Linked DNA regions of Cecembia calidifontis. The main gene of each other region encodes a partner of the protein of the gene in region 2 in a complex. Links are inferred from orthologs where the notes say so. Each region holds a gene or a part of one and is shown on either strand. Other genes may lie near its edges.

What was found.
Region 1: the proteins of carB (region 2) and carA are in contact, whole or in part, in a solved structure (PDB 1KEE), measured with the Escherichia coli proteins. The link is inferred for Cecembia calidifontis from one-to-one orthologs.

What each region holds. Positions count from the first base shown.
Region 1 is NZ_SGXG01000001.1:144,486-147,708, forward strand. What follows is about bases 330-3,223. They hold carA (glutamine-hydrolyzing carbamoyl-phosphate synthase small subunit), read right to left. Parts: upstream 2,379-3,223; coding sequence 1,281-2,378; downstream 330-1,280. Other genes in these bases: eno (phosphopyruvate hydratase), read right to left, coding at 330-1,259; rplQ (50S ribosomal protein L17), read right to left, coding at 2,506-3,000; BC751_RS00580 (DNA-directed RNA polymerase subunit alpha), read right to left, coding at 3,006-3,223. In the rest of the region: more of eno, read right to left, coding at 1-329. UniProt on the Escherichia coli protein: Small subunit of the glutamine-dependent carbamoyl phosphate synthetase (CPSase).
Region 2 is NZ_SGXG01000001.1:491,080-494,785, forward strand. The notes cover bases 100-3,476. They hold carB (carbamoyl-phosphate synthase large subunit), read right to left. Parts: upstream 3,120-3,476; coding sequence 300-3,119; downstream 100-299. Other genes in these bases: BC751_RS02185 (DUF4834 family protein), read right to left, coding at 100-141; BC751_RS02195 (peptide deformylase), read right to left, coding at 3,438-3,476. In the rest of the region: more of BC751_RS02185, read right to left, coding at 1-99; more of BC751_RS02195, read right to left, coding at 3,477-3,706. UniProt on the Escherichia coli protein: Large subunit of the glutamine-dependent carbamoyl phosphate synthetase (CPSase).

The DNA.
Region 1 (3,223 bases), 350 kb from region 2 along the record:
GCAGAGTCACCCAGCTGCTCTTCGATTCTCAACAATTGGTTGTATTTGGCCATCCTGTCAGATCTGGAAGCAGAACCGGTTTTGATCTGTCCGCAATTTGTAGCTACTGCAAGATCCGCAATGGTTGAGTCTTCAGTTTCACCTGATCTATGGGACATCACACAATTCCATCCCGCCTTATGGGCCATGGCTATAGCATTCAAGGTTTCTGTCAAAGTGCCGATTTGATTAACTTTGATCAGGATAGCATTGGCAGCCTTCTCCTTGATACCTCTTTCCAAGAACTTCACATTGGTCACCAAAAGGTCATCTCCTACCAACTGGATTTTGTTTCCAATTTTGGCAGTCAACATGGACCAACCTTCCCAATCTTCCTCAGCACAGCCATCTTCGATAGAGTCTATTGGATATTTTTCGGTTAATTCAGCCAAATAAGCTACCTGCTCTTCTCTGCTTCTTACTTTACCGTTAGGCCCTTCAAATTTGGAATAATCATATTTGCCATCTTTGAAGAATTCAGAAGCAGCACAGTCTAAAGCGATGGTCACATCATCACCGGCTTTGTAGCCAGCTTTGGCGATAGCATCCAAAATACAGGCTAAAGCCTCTTCAGTACCTCCGGAAAAATTAGGAGCAAAACCTCCCTCATCACCTACAGCAGTACTCAATCCTTTATCATGAAGGATTTTTTTCAAATGGTGGAAAATTTCGCAGCCCATTCTTATGGCCTCTGTAAAATTTTCCGCACCTACCGGTCGAACCATAAATTCCTGAAACGCAATAGGGGCATCGGAATGCGAGCCTCCATTGATGATATTCATCATAGGTACAGGAAGGGTATTGGCATTGACACCTCCTATATATCTGTACAATGGCTGCCCAGCCTCCATAGCTGCTGCTTTAGCCACTGCCAAAGAAACACCAAGGATAGCATTAGCACCTAATTTACTTTTGTTAGGTGTTCCATCCAGGTCGATCATGATCTGATCGATGAGATTTTGCTCAAAAATGCTCAAGCCAACCAATTCAGGGGCAATCACATCATTCACGTTGGAGACAGCTTTCAATACACCTTTTCCCAGGTATTTGGATTTATCACCATCACGAAGCTCTACGGCCTCATTGATACCTGTAGAAGCACCACTGGGAACAGCAGCCCTACCAAAAGCACCTGTTTCTGTAAACACATCTACCTCAATGGTAGGATTACCACGGGAATCTAAGATCTGTCTGGCATGAATGGATTGAATCAAAGTCATAATGTTAAAGGTTTAAGAGTTTTAATTTTTTCGCATTAAAGATATAAAATCATCGAATAAATACCTCGAATCATGAGGTCCAGGAGATGATTCCGGATGGTATTGTACAGAAAATGCTGGTTTTTGTTTCAAGCGGATACCTGCAATCGTATTGTCGTTGAGATGTACATGGGTTATTTCCACCAGGTCGCTTTTCTCCACATCTTCCCTTTTTACCACAAAGCCATGGTTTTGAGAAGTAATTTCACTTTTTCCTGTAAGCAGGTTCTTGATAGGATGGTTAAGCCCTCTGTGTCCATGGTGCATCTTGTAAGTGGATATACCGCAGGATTCGGCCAATATCTGATGCCCCAGACAAATCCCAAAAACAGGCTTATTCAATTCCAAAATCTCTTTGGTAGTCTTCACCGCATAATCCATTACCGCAGGATCTCCGGGACCATTGGAAAGGAAATAGCCGTCGGGATTCCATGCTTCCATTTCGGCCAAACTTGTCTTAGCAGGAAAAACCTTACAATACACCCCTCTTTCGGCCAGGTTCCTCAGGATATTCAATTTGATACCAAAGTCCAAACAGGCCACTTTTAAGGGAGCATTTTCTTCCCCAAAAAAGAATGGTTCTTTGGTACATACCTGGGAAGAAAGTTCCAGCCCGTTCATGTCCGGCACAAGATTCAACTGCGCCTTGAGTCCGGCAAGATCCTCTTCAAATTCAGAGCTGATGATGGCATTCATGGCCCCTTTAGAACGGATATGTCTCACCAGTTTACGTGTATCAATATCAGCAATACCGGTGATGCCATATTTGACCAGATAATCCTGAAGGGAGCCACTGGCATCAAGCCTGCTATACACTTCTGAAAAACTATTGACAACTATTCCGGCAATGGTAGGATGGTCAGATTCAACTTCAGAATCAATTACCCCATAATTCCCGATATGGGAGGTTGTGGTCACTACAATTTGTCCGGTATAGGATGGATCAGTATAGATTTCCTGATAGCCGGTCATGCCGGTATTGAAACATATCTCTCCGCCGTTGGTACCAGGACTGCCAATGAGCGTTCCTCTAAAGATTGTACCGTCAGCAAGAAGTAGGGTTGCTTTTTGTTTATTCATGTTGATTAAATGGACTCGCCAAAGTTAAGGAATTTTGCAGTTTTACTTGTGGTAAAATAGAAAGGATATAAAAAAAGGGATTGAACTAAAGTCCAATCCCTTTATTTTTTGAAACTTCTTGCATGAATTATTCAGCAGATTTTTCTTGATTGTTTTCTTCAGCTTTTGAAGCCTCTGCAGCAGGAGATTCTGCAGCTTTACCTGCGCCTCTTCTACTTCTTCTGGTTGTTTTCTTGGCTGGTTTGGCTTCTTTAAGCATCAACTCATTGAAATCAACCAATTCAATGATACACATTTCAGCATTATCACCAAGACGGAATCCTGTTTTGATAATTCTTGTATATCCACCGGCTCTATTACCAACTTTTTCAATCACCTCACCAAACAAAGCTTTGATACCTTCTTTGTTTTTCAGGTAAGAGAAAGCTACCCTCCTGTTGTGAGTAGTATCTTCTTTGGCTCTGGTAATCAGAGGCTCTACATATTTTTTAAGCTCCTTAGCCTTGGCAAGCGTTGTAGAAATACGCTTGTGAAGAATCAGGGAGTTAGCCATATTGGAAAGCATAGCCTTCCTGTGACTGGCTGTCCTGCCAAGGTGGTTAAATTTCTTACCGTGTCTCATTTTTATTATTCTTCATCAAGTTTATACTTAGACAAATCCATTCCGAAGGTCAAACCTTTTTCCTGGATAAGCTGCTCAAGCTCAGCTAAGGATTTCTTACCGAAATTCCTGAATTTCATCATATCGGAAATTTCAAGTTTAGCAAGATCACCCAAAGTCCTTACATCTGCAGCTTTCAAACAGTTGAACGCACGAACGGAAAGATCAAGATCTCCAAGAGGAG
Region 2 (3,706 bases):
TCTCAGCTCCTCTTCCCTTTTCAGGTTATTGGCATGATCCACAAACTGCTTCAGTTTACTTCTTAAGAAAAACTGCAAAAGTTTGGAGAATATCCAGGACAGGGCAATGGCAATCAAAAGAAATTTAAATATAAATCCCATATTTAGACTTTTAGATGCAAGAAGTTAGACGCAAGACAATATTCTCAATAAGAATACTGACATAAGATCTAGTTTAAACTGAATTTCCAACCCAAATCTTATGTCTTGTATCTTGTGTCTTTAGTCTCTTAAAAACCTCCTTGGTTCCGCAATATTTTTTATCTACTCAAATAAAGATTCCTTTCGGCATAAATCTTCATGAAATAATCATCCATCAGATCATCGATGAAATAGATCGCTTCCCCTGTAGATTTCATTTCAGGACCCAATTCCTTATTCACATTAGGGAATTTATGGAAAGAGAATACCGGTTCTTTGATAGCATAACCTTTTTTCACTGGTTTGAATTCAAAATCGGTTACCTTTTTCTCCCCCAACATCACCTTAGTAGCGTAGTTGACATAAGGTTCCTGATAAGCCTTACAGATGAAAGGAACGGTTCTTGAGGCCCTTGGGTTCGCTTCAATCACATAAACCTTATCATTTTTGATTGCAAACTGAATATTGATCAACCCAACTGTTTTGAGTGCCAAGGCGATTTTGTGGGTATAAGTTTCGATTTGGCGCATCACATAATCTCCCAGATTATAAGGAGGCAATACTGCATAAGAATCTCCGGAGTGGATACCGGCAGGTTCTATATGCTGCATGATGCCAATGATATAAACATTCTCTCCATCGCAGATGGCATCCGCTTCGGCTTCAATGGCACCTTCCAGGAAATGGTCCAGGAGGATCTCATTATTTGGGATATCCTTCAGGACATTTACCACATGCTCTTCCAATTCCTTCTCGTTGATCACGATCTTCATCCCCTGACCACCAAGGACATAAGATGGTCTAACCAACAACGGGAAGCCTATAGTCTTGCACAACTCCAATGCCTCATCGGTATTATGGATAGTACCAAACTCAGGATAAGGCACATCATTTTCTTTCAGCAAGGTAGAGAAACGTCCCCTGTCCTCTGCCAAGTCTAAGGCTTCAAAGCTGGTACCAATGATAGGTATACCGTATTTATCCATTTTCTCGGCCAACTTGAGGGCTGTTTGGCCTCCCAACTGAACAATCACACCCAAAGGCTTTTCCTGAAGGATGATCTCATAAATATGCTCCCAGAAAACCGGTTCAAAGTACAGCTTATCAGAAATATCCGGGTCGGTGGAAACTGTCTCCGGGTTACAGTTGATCATGATGGTCTCATAGCCACATTCTTTGGCAGCCAACACCCCATGCACACAGGAATAGTCAAATTCAATACCTTGTCCCACCCGGTTAGGTCCTGAACCCAAGACCACTACCTTCTTCTTGTTGGAAGGCTGGGACTCATTTTCTTCACCAAAGGTGGAATAATAATAAGGCGTCTTGGCTTCGAATTCCGCGGCACAGGTATCTACGAGTTTATACACCCGCTTGATCCCCATTTCATGATAGCGCTTATTGAAGACTTCTGATTCAAGACAGCCTAGCAAATGAGCGATCTGTCTGTCTGCATAGCCTTTTTTCTTGGCCATGTCCATCAATTCCCTTGGGATGGTATCGATGTTATATTTTTCAATTTCGGCTTCCACGTGGATCAATTCCTCGATTTGTTTGAGGAACCACTTATCAATTTTGGTCAAATCATGGATAGTCCTGAAGGATATACCCAGTTTGAAAGCATCATATACATGGAACAGCCTGTTCCAGCTTGGATTGGCCAAACTGTAAAGTAGCTGTTCCTGGTTTTTCAATTCTTTGCCATCTGCACCCAGTCCATTTCTCTTGATTTCAAGAGACTGACAGGCTTTTTGAAGTGCTTCCTGGAAGTTGCGGCCGATACCCATTACTTCCCCTACTGCTTTCATGGAAAGGCCCAATCTTCTGTCTGAACCTTTGAACTTATCGAAATTCCATCTTGGGATCTTCACGATCACATAGTCAATGGAAGGTTCAAAGAAAGCAGAGGTTGTTCCTGTAATGGAATTGGTCAATTCATCCAGATTGTAGCCAATGGCCAATTTGGCGGCTACTTTTGCAATAGGATACCCGGTAGCCTTAGATGCGAGGGCGGAAGAACGGGAAACCCTCGGGTTGATTTCAATACCAATGATCTGCGAATTATCAGGGCTTACTGCAAATTGCACATTACATCCTCCAGCAAAATTCCCAATGCTGTTCATCATCTTGATGGCATAATTCCTCATCTTTTGATACACCGTATCAGGAAGGGTCATCGCGGGCGCTACGGTAATGGAGTCTCCAGTATGAACTCCCATAGGGTCGAAGTTTTCGATGGAACAGATGACGATCATGTTACCCAAATTGTCCCTCATGACTTCCAGTTCATACTCTTTCCAGCCAAGGATGCTTTGTTCGATCAAGACTTCGTGAACAGGAGAAGCCTGCAAGCCAGCCATCAAGAGTTTTTCAAAATCCTCTGCTTTCTCTACGAAAGCTCCACCGGCCCCTCCTAAAGTATAGGAAGCACGGATAATCAAAGGGAATCCGATTTCCTGAGCAATTTCTTTTCCTTGAAGGAAAGAAGTTGCGGTATCTCCCTTACAAACCCCCACGCCGATTTTTTCCATCAGGGCTTTGAATTTTTCCCTGTTTTCTGCCGTGTCGATGGCATCGATATCCACACCGATCATCCTGACACCAAATTTTTTCCAAATACCTGCCTTATCGCAGTCAATGGCGAGATTGAGCGCAGTCTGACCTCCCATGGTCGGCAATACCGCATCAATGTCCGGGTGCTCCTGAAGGATTTTGACAATGGATTTTTTCTCGAGTGGCAACAAATACACGTGGTCGGCCGTAACCGGGTCCGTCATGATGGTTGCAGGATTCGAGTTGATCAACGTGACCTTGATCCCTTCTTCCCTGAGTGACCTGGCTGCTTGTGAACCTGAATAGTCAAATTCGCAAGCTTGTCCGATAACAATAGGGCCTGAACCGATAAGTAGAACGTGTTTGATGCTGGTGTCCTTAGGCATTCTAAATGAGGTTTTAAGAGGGTTAAATACTTATGGCTAAATTGGTGCAAAATTAGGGAAATAATTTTAAGTAGCCCGATTGAATTCAAAAAACATCGGGAATTCTGGGGATTATATTAAAACCTATCTCAAACTCGAATTCCGCCTTTTAAAATCCCCACCTCACCCTTCCGAAATCGGAATTTTGAAATCCCACTTCAAAACGGCCCTTCAAATCCGGGTTGACCTACAACCATCCCTTTGTTATCAAGGCCTTTCAGGCCTAATCCGACATCAGACATCCGACTTTTGCCTTTTTACTTGGCTCTTCCCATCCCCCTAAACCCTCCACTTAAAACTCTTCTCATCAATCTCCCGCATGGTACACAAAACCCCATTCAAATGATCGTATTCATGTTGGATCAATTCAGAAATCGCCCCTTCCACTTTCCAGCTTTGTTTCTCCCAGTTTTCATCCAGGTATTCCAATGTCAGGGACTGATGCCTCTTCACTTTGACAAATAGATTGGGAAAACTCATACAGTCATCCCACAATTCAAACATCTCCTCGCTGGCATGGACGATTGCAGGGTTAATGATGATATAAG